2 linked regions of the Streptomyces venezuelae genome follow. The protein of the gene in region 1 interacts with the protein of each later gene in a pairwise test. Links are inferred from orthologs where the notes say so. Each region holds a gene or a part of one and is shown on either strand. Other genes may lie near its edges.

Region 1 (7,649 bases):
GACCAGGTCACCGGCGCCTCCACCTTCCGCATCGAGGAAGGCCTGGACACCGGCCCGGTCTACGGCATCCTCACCGAGGAGATCCGGCCCACCGACACCAGCGGCGACCTGCTCACCCGGCTCGCCTTCGCCGGGTCCGGGCTGCTCGCCGCCACCATGGACGGCATCGAGGACGGCACCCTGCGCGCCGTCGAACAGCCCCACGACGGGGTCTCCCACGCGCCCAAGATCACCGTGGAGGACGCCCGGATCGACTGGACCGCCCCCGCGATGCGCGCCGACCGCGTGGTGCGCGGCTGCACCCCGGCCCCGGGCGCCTGGACCGTTTTCCGCGGGGAACGCCTGAAGCTGATCTCGCTGGGCCTGGTGCCCGACCGCACGGACCTGGCGCCGGGCGAGCTGGCCCCCGCCAAGAACAACGTGTACGCGGGCACCGGCTCGCATGCCGTGGAACTGCTGTGGGTGCAGCCGCAGGGCAAGAAGCCGATGCGCGCCGCCGACTGGGCGCGCGGTGTACGGATCGCTCCCGGCGAGCGGCTCGGCGGAGCCGACGTAGGCTGACCGGTGGGGACGCCGCCCGGACGCGGCCGTACCCACGCACCACCTGCCCGGCCGGGAGGCCGGGCCGGGCGGGCTTCGGGACCGGAGCCACCCGGACGCCCGAAACGCCCGCAGCACCGGCGGCACTCGCACCCGTAACAGGCGCAGTACCCACACCGGTATCACCCGTAGCACTCGTAACCCCGGAGCACCTTTCACGTGAGCGAACAGCCCCGTCAGCCCCGTCGCAAGCCCGCCCCCGCAGGCGCCGGTGGCAAGCAGGCCAAGCCCTACCGCCGGCCGCAGAAGGACCCCGTCCGGATGCTGGCCTTCGAGGTGCTCCGGGCGGTGGACGAGCGCGACGCCTACGCCAACCTCGTACTGCCGCCGCTGCTCAAGAAGGCCCGCCAGGACGAGAAGTTCGAAGCACGGGACGCGGCACTGGCCACCGAGCTGGTCTACGGGACACTGCGCCGCCAGGGCACCTACGACGCCGTCATCAAGGCGTGCATCGACCGCCCGCTGCGGGAGGTGGACCCGCCGGTGCTGGACGTGCTCTCGCTCGGCGCCCACCAGCTGCTCGGCACCCGCATCCCCACGCACGCCGCGGTCTCGGCGAGCGTGGAACTGGCCCGGGTGGTGCTCGGAGACGGGCGCGCCAAGTTCGTGAACGCCGTCCTGCGCAAGATCGCCGCGCACGATCTGGACGGCTGGCTGGAGCGCGTCGCCCCGCCCTACGAGGAGGACGCCGAGGAACACCTCGCGGTGTACCACTCGCACCCCCGGTGGGTCGTCAGCGCCCTGTGGGACTCGCTGGGCGGCGGGCGTGCGGGCATCGAGGACCTGCTGGAGGCCGACAACGAACGGCCCGAGGTGACCCTGGTCGCCCGCCCGGGCCGGTCCACGCCGGAGGAACTCCTGGAGGCCGTCGGCGAGGACTCGGCGCTGCCGGGCCGCTGGTCGCCGTACGCCGTCCGGATGGCCGAGGGCGGCGAACCGGGCGCGCTGGAGGCGGTCCGCGACGGCCGTGCGGGCGTCCAGGACGAGGGCAGCCAGCTGGTGGCCATGGCCCTCGCGGCCGCACCGGTCGAAGGCCGCGACGAGCGGTGGCTCGACGGCTGCGCGGGCCCGGGCGGCAAGGCGGCGCTGCTCGCGGCGCTCGCGGCGCAGCGCGGGGCGTTCCTGCTGGCCTCGGAGAAGCAGCCGCACCGGGCCCGGCTCGTGGAGCGATCCCTCGCCGGCAACCCCGGCCCGTACCAGGTCATCGCGGCCGACGGCACCCGCCCGGCCTGGCTGCCGGGCTCCTTCGACCGCGTCCTGATGGACGTCCCCTGCTCGGGCCTCGGCGCGCTGCGCCGCCGCCCCGAGGCCCGCTGGCGCCGCCGCCCGGAGGATCTGGAGGGCTTCGCGCCGCTCCAGCGCGGGCTGCTGCGTGAGGCGCTGGCGGCGGTGCGGGTGGGCGGCGTCGTCGGCTACGCGACGTGCTCGCCGCACCTCGCGGAGACCCGGGTCGTCGTGGACGACGTCCTGAAGGGCCGTGGCGCGGGCCACTCCCCGGTGTCCGCGGAACTCATCGACGCGAGGCCCTTCATGTCGGGCGTCCCGGCCCTGGGCGACGGCCCGGACATCCAGCTGTGGCCCCACCTGCACGGCACGGACGCGATGTACCTGGCACTCCTGAGGCGCACGGCGTAGGGAACCCCGGAGGGCACCGAACACCGCCCTCCGGAAGCCCCTGCCACGCGCGACGGCCGTCGGACGCAGGACGGATCGAGGCCGTGGGCGGCCTATGCCCAGCCCAGGCCGGCCGTCGGACGCAGGTCGAAAGGACGGATCGAGGCCGTGGGCGGCCTATGTCCAGCCACAGACGGTCGCCAGACGCAGCGAGTTGAGGAGCGCGTAGCGATCTGGTGCGCCTCCTCGGCACCGCCCCGGGCTCGGGTCTGGACGGGCTCGTCTCCCGGTCGTCCCCACGCCCGACCCTGCCGGGCATCGTCGACCGCCCCGTCCCTGGAAGTATCGACCGGCCCGTTCTTCTGGGGGTTTCCCGGCAGTCTTTCGTGTCTCCGGGGCGGGTCGGTCGGTCAAGGGTGGCCGGAGGCCATCGCGTAGCGACGCGACGACGTAGGAGGAGCGCCCTTGAGGGACCGGCCCGCCCCGGAGGGACGATGGGACTGACGGGAAACCCCACCCGCATCACCGACCACCGCCCCGGCGGCTCCCGCTCATCCGAAGCCCCGCCCGCTTCTCGGCTTCCGCACCCGGAACCCCCGCCCCCACCCCCGCCCGGCCGGATCCCGCCCCCCGGTACGGCTGTGCCGGGGGTGGGCTTGCTGTGCGGTCCCGCGTGGGGAGACTTGCGGGGTCGTGGCCGGAACCCGGTGGGGGCATGGCAGGCTTGGGGCATGGCCGCTCAGATCTATCCCAGCATCCTGTCCGCCGACTTCGCCCGTCTCGCCGAGGAGGCGAAGGCCGTCGAGGGGGCCGACTGGCTGCATGTCGACGTCATGGACAACCACTTCGTCCCGAACCTGACCCTCGGTATGCCGATCGTGGAGTCCCTGAGCAGGGCCACGGACATCCCGCTCGACCTTCACCTGATGATCGAGGACCCGGACCGCTGGGCCCCCCAGTACGTGGAGGCCGGCGCGGGCTCGGTCACCTTCCACGCCGAGGCCGCCGCCGCGCCCGTACGGCTCGCCCGGGAGATCCGGGCCAAGGGGGCGCGGGCCTCGATGGCCCTCAAGCCCGCGACGCCGATCGAGCAGTACGAGGACATCCTTCCCGAGCTCGACATGCTGCTGATCATGACGGTCGAGCCCGGCTTCGGCGGCCAGCCCTTTCTCGACATCATGCTCCCGAAGATCCGCCGTACCCGGGAGCTGATCGCGAAGCACGGTCTGGAGCTGTGGCTCCAGGTCGACGGCGGGGTCTCGGCCTCGACCATCGAGCGCTGTGCCGAGGCCGGAGCGGACGTCTTCGTGGCGGGCAGCGCGGTCTACGGGGCGGTCGATCCCGCCACCGCCGTGCGCACGCTGCGTGAGCAGGCGGGTGCGGCGATCGCCGCCGCGCCGTGGGCGTGCGACCACTGAACCAAGGGTTGATGAACAGCTCGGTGAACGGGAGCTGTCCAGGCTGATCAACGGCCGTCGGATCTGACAGGATGAACGGCGAGTCGAGAGTGTGAACAGCAGTGAGGAGAGCGCGGTGTCTGCAATGTCGGCGGGACGGTCAGCCCTGCGGATGGGACCCGCGGAGCTGGTGCAGGCGGCGGCCATGGCACGCCGCTTCTACCTGGAGGGCAAGTCCAAGATCCAGATTGCCGAGGAGTTCGGCGTGAGCCGCTTCAAGGTGGCCCGGGTCCTGGAGACCGCCCTCGAACGTGACCTCGTACGGATCGAGATCCGGGTACCGGCCGAGCTCGATGCCGAGCGGTCGGACGCGCTCAGGGCCCGGTACGGGCTCCGGCACGCCGTCGTCGTGGAGTCGCCCGCCGACGCCACCGAGGACGCGCCCGACCCGGAGAACCTGGGCGCGGTCGCCGCCGATCTGCTGGGCGAGCTGGTCAACGAAGGCGACGTACTGGGCCTGGCGTGGGGGCGGTCGACCATTCACATGGCCGCCTCCCTGCACCGGCTGCCGCAGTGCACCGTGGTGCAGCTGACCGGCGTGTACGACGCGGGGACGGCCGAACGCGGTTCGGTCGAGGCCGTACGCCGGGCCGCGCAGGTCTCGGGCGGTGACGCGCACCCGATCTACGCGCCGATGCTGCTGCCCGATCCGGCGACCGCGGCGGCGCTGCGCAGCCAGACGGGGATCGCGCGCGCTTTCGAGTACTTCGACAAGGTGACGGTCGCGGCGGTGTCGATCGGCTCGTGGGAGCCGGGTATCTCGACGGTGCACGACATGCTGACCGACGAGGAGCGGGAGCACTACGCCTCGCTGGGCGTGGCCGCGGAGATGTCCGCGCACCTGTTCGACGCCGAGGGGCGTCGCGTCGGCCGGGACCTCGGCGAACGGTGCATCACCGTGGAGGCGGACCGGCTGCGGCGGATCCCCGAGGTCGTGGCGATCGCGGGCGGACTGCGCAAGGCCGCGGCGATCGGGGCCGTGCTGAGGTCGGGGCTGGTGACCAGCCTCGTCACCGACACGGCGGTCGCCGACTACCTCCTCACCGAGTCGGCCCCAGGACTGCGGCCGGCGTTGGACCGGGCCGACCCGGACGACTGACGGGCTCGGTCCGGGCCCTGACCGGGCATGACGGGCCGTGGCGGCCGTTGCCGCCGCCTTCGATGTGGATGGTGCTGGAATTGAGATCCGAACGGCGGGCCGCGCGGCGGCCTGCGGGGCGCATACTGGTTCCAATGACAAAGTCAGCAGTACCTCGCCGCCATTTGCCGTCCAGCCCGTTCAAGGCCCCCGTGGAGCAGCCCATCCGGCAGTTCAACGTCGGCGACCGGGTCACCCACGACGAGCACGGTCTCGGCCGTGTCGTCGGAATCGAGGAGGGGATCGCTGTTCTCGTCGACTTCGGTTCGGTCCAGAAGCGAATCCTGAGTCCCTACACCAAGATGGCCGCGCTCTGAGGCCACCGGGCGATTCGCGAGCGAATCGGATATTTGGCACGATCGGTGCATGATCTTTCGGAACGTGCCCCGATCGTTGCTGCGTTTGCTGGGGGCCCTGTTCCTTTGTGCCGCGCTGGTCGGTGCGGTGGGTTGTGGCGGCCAGGGACCCGTCCCTGCCGCCGCCAGTGCGAGTGCCTCCGGGCTCCCGGGCTGGGCGAAGGGGATGGCCGCCGTGCGGGCCGACGGGCTGCCGCGGCAGGCCCGCGACGTGCTCGCGCTCATCGACAAGGGCGGGCCGTATCCCCACCGGCAGGACGGCACGGTCTTCGGGAACTTCGAGAAGGCCCTGCCCGAGCAGAAACGTGGCTACTACCACGAGTACACCGTGCGGACGCCGGGAGAGCGTGATCGCGGAGCCCGTCGGATCGTGACGGGTGAGGGTGGGGAGTTCTTCTACACGGACGACCACTACGACACCTTCAAGGCGGTTCTCCGATGAGCCTTGACCCGCAGCCGCTCGCCCCGGCGCTCGAAGCCGCCGAAGCGGCGGGCCGGACGACCGTACGGCTGGACCTGGGCGGGGTACGTGGCAAGGCCGGGCTGATGCGGCGGTGCGCGGATGCGTTGCTCCTGCCGGAGTGGGTCGGCGGGAACTGGGACGCGCTGGCCGATGCGCTGCGGGACCTGTCGTGGTTGCCGCAGCCGATGCCGATGCGGATGCCGCGTGGTGGGGGGTGGCTGGTGGCGGTGACCTCTTGGCGTGGGTACGCCGATGCCTGTCCGGGGGAGTGGGAGACGTTGCTTGAGGTGCTGGAGGAGGGCGTGGACTTCTGGCGGGAGCGGGCGCCTGGGGGCGGCGGGCCGGAGCTGGTGGTGGTTCTGGCCGAGGGTGAGGCCGGGCCCGGGCCGGTTGCCGGGGCTCCGCCCCGGGCCCCGCGCCTCAAACGCCGGCGGGGCTGAATGATCGGGGCTCCGCCCCGGACCCCGCGCCTCAAACGCCGGCGGGGCTGAAAGAGCGCCTCAAACGCCGGCGGGGCTGGATGGTGCCGGGCGGGCCGGATGGTGCCGGGCGGGCTGGATGGTGCCGGTGGGGCGGGATGGTGCCGGAAAGGTGGGGGCGGGCGTGGGCCTGCCCCCACCTCGTCAGGTTTCGGGGGTGTTCGGGATCCAGGGTGGGGTTTGGCCCCAGGACCAGACCGGGATCTTGGCCGCGTCGACCGGGGGTGGGTTGGGGCCCGAGTAGATCAGGGCCATGCGGGTGCCCCACTCGATGTAGTAGGCGAACACCCCCCGGAACTCCGGGTCGGTCGGGAGGCCGACCTCGTCGGCCGTGTCCATCAGCAGATCCACCCAGCGGCGGCGCTGCTGTTCGGTGATCGCCCGGCCCAGGTGCTTGGTGGCCATGTGCTGGTGGCCGCCGTGGTGGGCGGTGTAGTCCGCGGGGCCGCCGAAGACCTCCGACAGCCAGACCGCGACGTGCTGCGGGTGCTCCGAGTCCATGCCGGCGAAGACCGGGGCCAGGATCTCGTCCTGCAGGGCGTGGGCGTAGAAGGCGTCCGTGAGGCGGTTCATCGCCTCCGCTCCGCCCATCCACTCGTAGATGGTGGGTGTGGTGCTCATCGTTATCCGGCGGCCTTTCCCGTGCCGACGACGCCCGTGACGAGGTAGTGCTGCATCTCCTCGATGGCCGTCACGTACGGACGGATCGCGTTGAAGAAGGCCGGGAAGTGCTCGCCCTTGCGGAATCCGCCCAGGTGGTCCTCGATCGAGGTCCAGCGGATCCGGAGGATGTAGCGCTCCTTCTCCTCCTCGCAGCGTGCCAGCTCGTAGTCGATGCACTCGGGCGAAGCGGCCAGGGACTCGGCGGCCCGGGCGTACGCGTCCTCGAAGGCCGACTGGTCGTCCAATGCGATCCGGTAGCGGATGTATTCGACGGTGGTGGTCATGGGTGCGTGCCTCTCCCTGGGTGTAGGTCGTCGCCAGCCTTACGCGATCACGCGCCGCCGTGGGGCGGATTCGTCAATCGGAGTCGGACTTCATGGAGTCGGTGGGTTCGGAGATGTCCGGGCCCTGGGCGCGGACCCGCTGGACCTTGTCCAGGGAGTCGCGCAGCTCGGTCAGCCACTCGTCCGTGTTGCGGCCGACGAGCCGGACGCACCAGGCGAGGGCGTCGGCCCGGCTGCGGGCCACGCCGCCGGCGACCAGGGTGTCGAGGACCTGGCGTTCGGACTGGCGCAGGCGGGTCATCACCGGGACGGCGAGGTGGGTGAACAGGGTCGTCTCCTCACCCACCCGCACGCCCCAGGCGACCTTCCGCCGGTAGAGCTCCTCGGCCTCGCGGGCCACCTCGATGCGCTGTTCGCGGGTGCGTTCGCGGAACTCCTTGACCGATTCGGCCGCGGGTATGACGCCGACGACCGTGATCTCCTCGCGGTCGAGGGTGACCGAGTCCAGGGACTCGTAGACGTCGACCGGCAGGCGCTCGGCGAACCACGCGCGGAGCTGTTCGCTCTGTTCGGCTGTAATCATGTAATCAACGTT
Region 2 (7,495 bases), 1.6 Mb from region 1 along the record:
CGTGGCGGGTTGATCATGCGAGGGCTACGCACTCTTCCCGTTCGATTCGCGGCTCAAAACACTTGCGCGAAAGCTGATTAAAAGTCAGGTTCAGCTTGAACTTGTGACAATCGTTCGAAGGCCGCTAGGTTCTGCCGTTACCCCGCTGTTATGCGAAAGGTGATCCCTCATGCTCTCCGGGAACGGCCGTCACAGACGCCCCCGCCAGGTCCCCGCGCTGGTCGTCACAGCCGGAGTCACTGGCTCTGCGCTGGCCATGCCGCTGTTGGCCGCCACCAGCGCCACCGCCGCCGACACGTCCACGTGGGACAAGGTGGCCGAGTGCGAGAGCGGCGGCTCGTGGAGCGCGAACTTCGGCAGCGGCGCCTACGGCGGACTCCAGTTCACCCAGGAGGAGTGGCAGAGCGCCGGCGGACTCGACTTCGCCGAGCGCCCCGACCTGGCGAGCCGTTCCCAGCAGATCGCCGTCGCCGAGCGGGTGCTGGGCTCGACGGGACCGCAGGCCTGGCCGCTGTGCGCGGCCTCGGCCGGTCTGGTCAAGGAAGGCCCCGCCGCACAGGTGGACCCGGGTCTGCCCGGCGGTCAGGGCCCCCTCGCCCCCGCGCCGTCCCGCCCGGACGACGTCGTTCCGTCCACCGGGGGCGGCAAGCCGTCCACGGACTACGGTTCGCCGACCCCGGCCCCGGCGCCGAGCCCGTCCAGCACCCCGTGGTTGATTCCCGACGCCCCGTCCGTCGGACTGCCCGTCATGCCCGCCCCGGACGTCCCGACGACGCCCCCGGCCGACCCGACGGCTCCGGTCCAGCCGGGCGGTCCGACCGGCACGCCGGTCCCCGTCGACCCGACGGCGCCGACGGCGCCGGTGGACCCGACCGCGCCCACCACGGCGCCCGTCACGCCGGGGCTGCCCCCGGTCGACCCGACGGCCCCCGCCGCCCCGGAGGTCCCGCAGACCACCGCCACCACTCCGGTCGAGGGGAGCGGCAAGCACCGCGGTGCGCCGGAGGGCGGGCCGACGGCCCCGTCTGACGCCGCGTCGAACCCCACCTACACGGTCCAGGCGGGCGACAGCCTGGCGACCATCGCGGTTGCCAAGGGCGTAAAGGGGGGCTGGAACGGTCTCTACCAGGCCAATGAGCAAGTCATCGGTGAGGACGCCGACCTCATCAAGCCCGGACAGAACCTGGATCTAACCGTGCAATAAGGACAGTTCAGTTATCCGGAAAGAGTCGAATGTCGGATTTCTGTAAGTGAGACATGTGTCTCTTCCGGTCAACTGGCGTGTCCCGCCTCGGGGCTTCCGCAAACCCCGTCCTCACCTGCGCAAACACCCCTGCGGAGGGCGCAAGTAGGGGCCGTTTCTCCCCGATGTTCCTCGTTGAACATCGGGGAGGGACCTGTCTACCTTCTGAATCGCTCGCCACCGCGAGCTCCTTCGACCGCATCGCCGAATCCTGCCGGCGGACGGGGGGAACAGTCGTCGCGTCAAGCGCCGAAGGCAGGAGCGGGGGAACCAAGGTAGGTGCCGGGAGCGGCCGTTGAGAGACGGTCACGCCACCGGCTTGGGGTTAAGACGTGCGCTAGGTCGCACGGCCGGGCAACTCACTCGCCCGAACCCGACAGCTCACCTCGTAGGCGTCGGTGAGGAGAAACTCCATGCTGCTTTCCGGCAAGGGCAAGCACCGTCGCGGTACTGCAATCGAGCGGTCTGTCCGGATCGTCACGCTCGCCGGTGTGGCCGGTGTGGCCGTGGCCGCCCCGCTGATGGCCGCAGGCACCGCCAGCGCCGCCACCTCGTCCGAGTGGGACAAGGTCGCGCAGTGCGAGTCCGGTGGCAACTGGTCCATCAACACGGGCAACGGCTACTACGGCGGTCTGCAGTTCTCGCCGTCCACGTGGGCCGGTTTCGGCGGCAAGTCGTACGCCCCGCAGGCCAACCAGGCCTCCAAGGCGCAGCAGATAGCCGTCGCGGAGAAGGTCCTCAAGAGCCAGGGCAAGGGCGCCTGGCCGTCCTGCGGCAAGGGTCTGTCGAACTCCTCCTACACCGGTGGCGGCTCCGAGACCCCGGCCTCCAAGCCGCAGTCCAAGCCGAAGCCGAAGGCCGAGACCAAGAAGACCGAGACCAAGAAGACCGAGACCAAGGCCGCGCCGAAGCCGGCCACGCGTCCCGAGGCTCCGACCACCCGCTCCGAGCGCGCCGAGGCTCCGGCCGCGCCGAAGACCGGCAACGGCTCGTACGAGGTCAAGCCGGGCGACACCCTGGGCACCATCGCCGAGGCCAACGGCGTCAAGGGCGGCTGGCAGCAGCTCTTCGAGCTGAACAAGGACATCGTCTCGGACGCCGACCTGATCTTCCCCGGCCAGAAGCTGAAGCTCAGCTGAACATCGCGGCAGAAGCCGCAGGAACTTGTACGCGGCGTCAGCTGACCCCGTGCAGGATTCCCACCGCCCGGCGCGTGCCCCACGCGCCGGGCGGTGCTGCGTGTGGCCCCCGAAGGCCGATGATCAAGCTCCGTATGTCCCGGAAGAGGGGTATTCGGTCCCTTTTTCGTCCCAGGGTCCGGGCGGTCGGGCGGCCCAGTGCCCGGAGCCGGTTAGGCTCTAGGCGGCAAGGCCATCCCACGGCCTGACATGCCACCGCACACTCAGCGTCACATCCCAGAAGGAGATGCTCGTGCCGTCCATCGACGTCGTCGTAGCCCGGGAAATCCTGGACTCCCGAGGCAACCCCACGGTCGAGGTCGAGGTGGGCCTCGACGATGGCAGCACCGGCCGTGCTGCAGTTCCGTCCGGCGCCTCCACCGGTGCCTTCGAGGCCATCGAGCTCCGTGACGGTGACCCCAACCGTTACATGGGCAAGGGTGTCGAGAAGGCCGTCCTCGCCGTCATCGAGCAGATCGGCCCGGAGCTCGTCGGCTACGACGCCACCGAGCAGCGCCTGATCGACCAGGCCATGTTCGACCTGGACGCCACCGACAACAAGGGCTCGCTCGGCGCCAACGCCATCCTCGGCGTGTCCCTGGCCGTCGCGCACGCCGCGTCCGAGGCCTCGGACCTTCCGCTCTTCCGCTACCTCGGTGGTCCGAACGCGCACCTGCTGCCCGTTCCGATGATGAACATCCTCAACGGTGGGTCGCACGCCGACTCCAACGTGGACATCCAGGAGTTCATGATCGCCCCCATCGGCGCGGAGTCCTTCTCCGAGGCGCTGCGCTGGGGTGCCGAGGTCTACCACACGCTCAAGAAGGTCCTCCACACCAAGGGCCTCTCCACCGGTCTCGGTGACGAGGGCGGCTTCGCCCCGAACCTGGAGTCCAACCGCGCCGCGCTCGACCTCATCATCGAGGCCATCAAGCAGGCCGGCTACACCCCGGGCACGGACATCGCGCTCGCGCTCGACGTCGCCGCGTCCGAGTTCTACAAGGACGGCCAGTACGAGTTCGAGGGCAAGTCCCGCTCGGCCGCCGAGATGACCGACTACTACGCCGAGCTCGTCGAGGCGTACCCGCTCGTCTCCATCGAGGACCCGCTGTTCGAGGACGACTGGGACGGCTGGAAGACCATCACCGACCGTCTCGGCTCGAAGGTCCAGATCGTCGGTGACGACCTGTTCGTCACCAACCCGGAGCGTCTGGCCCGCGGTATCGAGGAGGGCTCCGCGAACGCCCTGCTCGTGAAGGTGAACCAGATCGGTTCGCTGACCGAGACCCTGGACGCCGTCGAGATGGCCCAGCGCAACGGCTTCAAGTGCATGATGTCCCACCGCTCCGGTGAGACCGAGGACGTCACCATCGCCGACCTCGCCGTCGCCGTGAACTGCGGTCAGATCAAGACCGGTGCCCCGGCCCGCTCGGACCGTGTCGCCAAGTACAACCAGCTGCTGCGCATCGAGGAGATCCTCGACGACGCCGCGGTGTACGCGGGCCGCTCCGCCTTCCCGCGCTTCAAGGGCTAATCACCCCCCTGAGGGGCTGGCCTCCGTACGTCCCCGCACTCGGTCCCGTACCGTGTGCGGGGACGTATTGCGTAGTGCGTACCTAGGGGAGGCGGACCAATGGCCGGGAACCGGGATCGGTTCTCCACCTTCTCCACCGCGACCAGGCTCAAGCAGCTCGGCGAGCGGACCGCCGCCCACGTCTACCGGTCGCAGTCGCGGCGCCAGGTCCGCCGCAGCCGGCTCACCGGCCGCGCCGCACTCCTGGTGCTCGTCCTCTGTACGCTGGTCGTCGCCCTCGCGTATCCGATGCGCCAGTACGTCTCCCAGCGCTCGGAGATCGCGAAGCAGCAGCGGGCCGCCGCGGCCGCGCGGGACCGCCTGGAGCGGCTCCGCGACGAGAAGGCCCGCTGGCAGGACGACGCCTACGCGGAGCAGCAGGCGCGCAAGCACCTGCACTTCCTGCGCCCGGGGGAGATCGGCTACATCATGAGCGACCCCGGGGCCCAGCCCCCGCAGCCGCACGGGACCGGCCACGCCGGCTCCGACCGCCCCTGGTACTCCAACGTCTGGGACGGCGTCGACAAGGCCGACCGCCCCGGCGAGTGACCCGGCCCGCAGGGCCACAGCACCGCAGCACCGCAGCACCCATCCACGAGAACGAAGAGACTTCCTCCAGGCATGCAGACGCCCCCGCCCCAGACCGACCGGACCGAGCCGACCGACGCGGACATCGACGCGTTCCAGCAGCAGCTCGGCCGCCCGCCGCGCGGGCTGCGCGCCATCGCCCACCGCTGCCCCTGCGGGCAGCCGGACGTGGTGGAGACCGCCCCGCGGCTCCCCGACGGCACGCCCTTCCCGACGCTGTACTACCTGACGTGCCCGCGCGCGGCCTCCGCGATCGGCACGCTGGAGGCCAACGGCGTGATGAAGGAGATGCAGGCCCGGCTCGCCGAGGACAAGGAACTGGCCGCCGCCTACCAGGCCGCCCACGAGGACTACATCGAGCGGCGCGACGCCATCGAGGTGCTCCAGGGCTTCCCGAGCGCCGGCGGCATGCCGGACCGGGTGAAGTGCCTGCACGTGCTGGTCGGCCACTCGCTGGCCGCCGGGCCCGGGGTGAACCCGTTCGGCGACGAGGCGCTCGCCATGCTGCCGGAGTGGTGGGCCAAGGGCGCCTGCGTGACCCCGTGCGGCGAGAAGAAGGAAGAGGAGTCCCGGTGACCCGGGTCGCCGCCGTCGACTGCGGTACGAACTCCATCCGGCTGCTCGTGGCGGACTGCGACCCGGCCACCGGCGAGCTGACCGAGCTGGACCGCCGGATGACGATCGTCCGGCTCGGCCAGGGCGTGGACAAGACCGGGCGCCTGGCCCCGGAGGCGCTGGAGCGCACCTTCGCCGCCTGCCGCGAGTACGCGGGAGTGATCAAGGAGTTCGGTGCGGAGCGGGTGCGTTTCGTGGCGACCTCCGCCTCCCGGGACGCCGAGAACCGGGCGGACTTCGTCCGGGGCGTCCTGGACATCCTGGGGGTCGAGCCCGAGGTGATCTCCGGTGACCAGGAGGCGGAGTTCTCCTTCACCGGCGCGACCAGGGAGCTGACGGCGCACGAGCACCTTGAGCGGCCGTTCCTGGTGGTGGACATCGGTGGCGGCTCGACCGAGTTCGTGGTCGGCGAGGAGCACGTGCGGGCCGCGCGGTCCGTGGACATCGGCTGCGTCCGGATGACCGAGCGGCACCTGGTGGTGGACGGGGTCGTCACCGACCCGCCGACCGCGGAGCAGGTCGACGCGATCCGCGCCGACATCGAGGCGGCGCTGGACCTGGCCGCCGAGAGCGTGCCGCTGGCCGAGGCGCGCACGCTGGTGGGCCTGGCGGGCTCGGTGACCACGGTCGCCGGGATCGCGCTGGGGCTGGCGGCGTACGAGTCGTCCGCGATCCACCACTCCCGGATCTCCTACGAGCAGGTGCGCGCGATCAGCGAGCGGATGCTGACGGCGACGCACGCCGAGCGCGCGGCGATCCCCGTGATGCATCCGGGCCGGGTGGACGTGATCGGGGCGGGCGCGCTGGTCCTGCTGGCGATCATGGAGCGTATCGGCGCTTCCGAGGTTGTCGTGTCGGAGCACGACATCCTCGATGGAATCGCTTGGTCCATCGCCTGAACGACCTTCGAAGCAGGTTGTGAGGGCCTCTCGGGCCCGTGATCCACATCAAGTTCGTGAAGTTCTTCACAAGGAAAAAGGGCCCGCAGGGTCAATGGAAGGGCCCTTTGGGACCTTCCGGAGGCCTGCGGGCCCTTTTTCGTGCCTGTTCGTGCGATCGGCGGAGGCGACGGGATCCGCGTCAGAGGTATGGACGAAGCCCTGTGGTCCAGTCCGCTTCCGGCCCTGGAGGCCAGTTCAGGACGGGTGAACAACGACTCCGGAGGTCTTCTGGTTCCCGTCGCGCGCCATGACCTCCGTCACGTGGGCGGCGGAGTGTAGCAGAGGGTCCCTCAGTCCTTGTGAAGGGGCTCACGAGCGACACCCCTTTGGGTGCTGGATACTCGTTCCATGAGCACCACGGAGCGTCCCAGGATCCTCGTTGTAGGAGGTGGGTACGTAGGCCTGTACGCAGCCAAGCGCATCATGAAGAAGATGCGCTACGGCGAGGCGACCGTCACGGTCGTCGACCCGCGCTCGTACATGACCTACCAGCCCTTCCTCCCTGAAGTGGCCGCAGGCAGCATCTCGCCTCGGCACGTCGTCGTCCCGCTGCGACGCGTGCTGCCCAAGGCGGAGGTTCTCACCGGCCGGGTCACCAGCATCGACCAGGACCGCAAGGTCGCCGTCGTCACGCCGCTCGTCGGCGAGGCGTACGAGCTGCCCTTCGACTACCTGGTGATCGCGCTCGGCGCCGTCTCCCGCACCTTCCCGATCCCCGGCCTCGCCGAACAGGGCATCGGCATGAAGGGCGTCGAAGAGGGCATCGGCCTGCGCAACCACGTCCTCGAACAGCTCGACAAGGCCGAGTCCACGACGGACGAGAACGTCCGCCGCAGGGCCCTCACCTTCGTCTTCGTCGGCGGCGGCTTCGCCGGTGCGGAGACCATCGGTGAGGTCGAGGACATGGCCCGCGACGCCGCGAAGTACTACTCCACGATCAAGCGCGAGGACATGCGCTTCATCCTGGTCGACGCGGCCGACAAGATCCTCCCCGAGGTCGGGCCCAAGCTCGGCACCTGGGGCAAGGAGCACCTCGAGTCCCGCGGCATCGAGATCTACCTCAGCACCTCCATGGACTCCTGCGTGGACGGCCACGTGGTGCTGAAGAACGGCCTCGAAGTCGACTCCAACACCATCGTGTGGACCGCCGGCGTCAAGCCGAACCCGGCGCTGGCCCGCTACGGCCTGCCGCTGGGCCCCCGCGGCCACGTGGACGCCCAGCCGACCCTCCAGGTCACGGGCACGGACTACATCTGGGCCGCCGGCGACAACGCCCAGGTTCCGGACGTCGCCTCCCGCAAGGCCGGCGTCGAGAACGCCTGGTGCCCGCCGAACGCCCAGCACGCGCTGCGCCAGG

What was found.
Region 2: the proteins of rpe (region 1) and eno interact in binary tests that used the Escherichia coli proteins (3 or more experiments, as listed by UniProt). The link is inferred for Streptomyces venezuelae from one-to-one orthologs.

What each region holds. Positions count from the first base shown.
Region 1 is NZ_CP029189.1:1,353,726-1,361,374, reverse strand. The notes cover bases 1,815-4,788. They hold rpe (ribulose-phosphate 3-epimerase), read left to right. Parts: upstream 1,815-2,945; coding sequence 2,946-3,632; downstream 3,633-4,788. Other genes in these bases: DEJ51_RS05425 (sugar-binding transcriptional regulator), read left to right, coding at 3,757-4,770; DEJ51_RS05440 (RsmB/NOP family class I SAM-dependent RNA methyltransferase), read left to right, coding at 1,815-2,235. In the rest of the region: fmt (methionyl-tRNA formyltransferase), read left to right, coding at 1-561; more of DEJ51_RS05440, read left to right, coding at 760-1,814; DEJ51_RS05420 (CarD family transcriptional regulator), read left to right, coding at 4,905-5,126; DEJ51_RS05415 (ribonuclease domain-containing protein), read left to right, coding at 5,176-5,607; DEJ51_RS05410 (barstar family protein), read left to right, coding at 5,604-6,068; DEJ51_RS35700 (group II truncated hemoglobin), read right to left, coding at 6,252-6,728; DEJ51_RS35695 (putative quinol monooxygenase), read right to left, coding at 6,731-7,054; DEJ51_RS05400 (hypothetical protein), read right to left, coding at 7,128-7,637. UniProt on the Escherichia coli protein: Catalyzes the reversible epimerization of D-ribulose 5-phosphate to D-xylulose 5-phosphate.
Region 2 is NZ_CP029189.1:2,993,639-3,001,133, reverse strand. What follows is about bases 1,995-4,814. They hold eno (phosphopyruvate hydratase), read left to right. Parts: upstream 1,995-2,674; coding sequence 2,675-3,955; downstream 3,956-4,814. Other genes in these bases: DEJ51_RS12905 (DUF501 domain-containing protein), read left to right, coding at 4,616-4,814; DEJ51_RS12910 (FtsB family cell division protein), read left to right, coding at 4,055-4,543; DEJ51_RS12920 (transglycosylase family protein), read left to right, coding at 1,995-2,382. Outside these bases: DEJ51_RS12930 (cytochrome P450 family protein), read left to right, coding at 1-81; DEJ51_RS12925 (transglycosylase family protein), read left to right, coding at 170-1,204; more of DEJ51_RS12920, read left to right, coding at 1,657-1,994; more of DEJ51_RS12905, read left to right, coding at 4,815-5,158; DEJ51_RS12900 (Ppx/GppA phosphatase family protein), read left to right, coding at 5,155-6,096; DEJ51_RS12895 (NAD(P)/FAD-dependent oxidoreductase), read left to right, coding at 6,487-7,495. UniProt on the Escherichia coli protein: Catalyzes the reversible conversion of 2-phosphoglycerate (2-PG) into phosphoenolpyruvate (PEP). It is essential for the degradation of carbohydrates via glycolysis.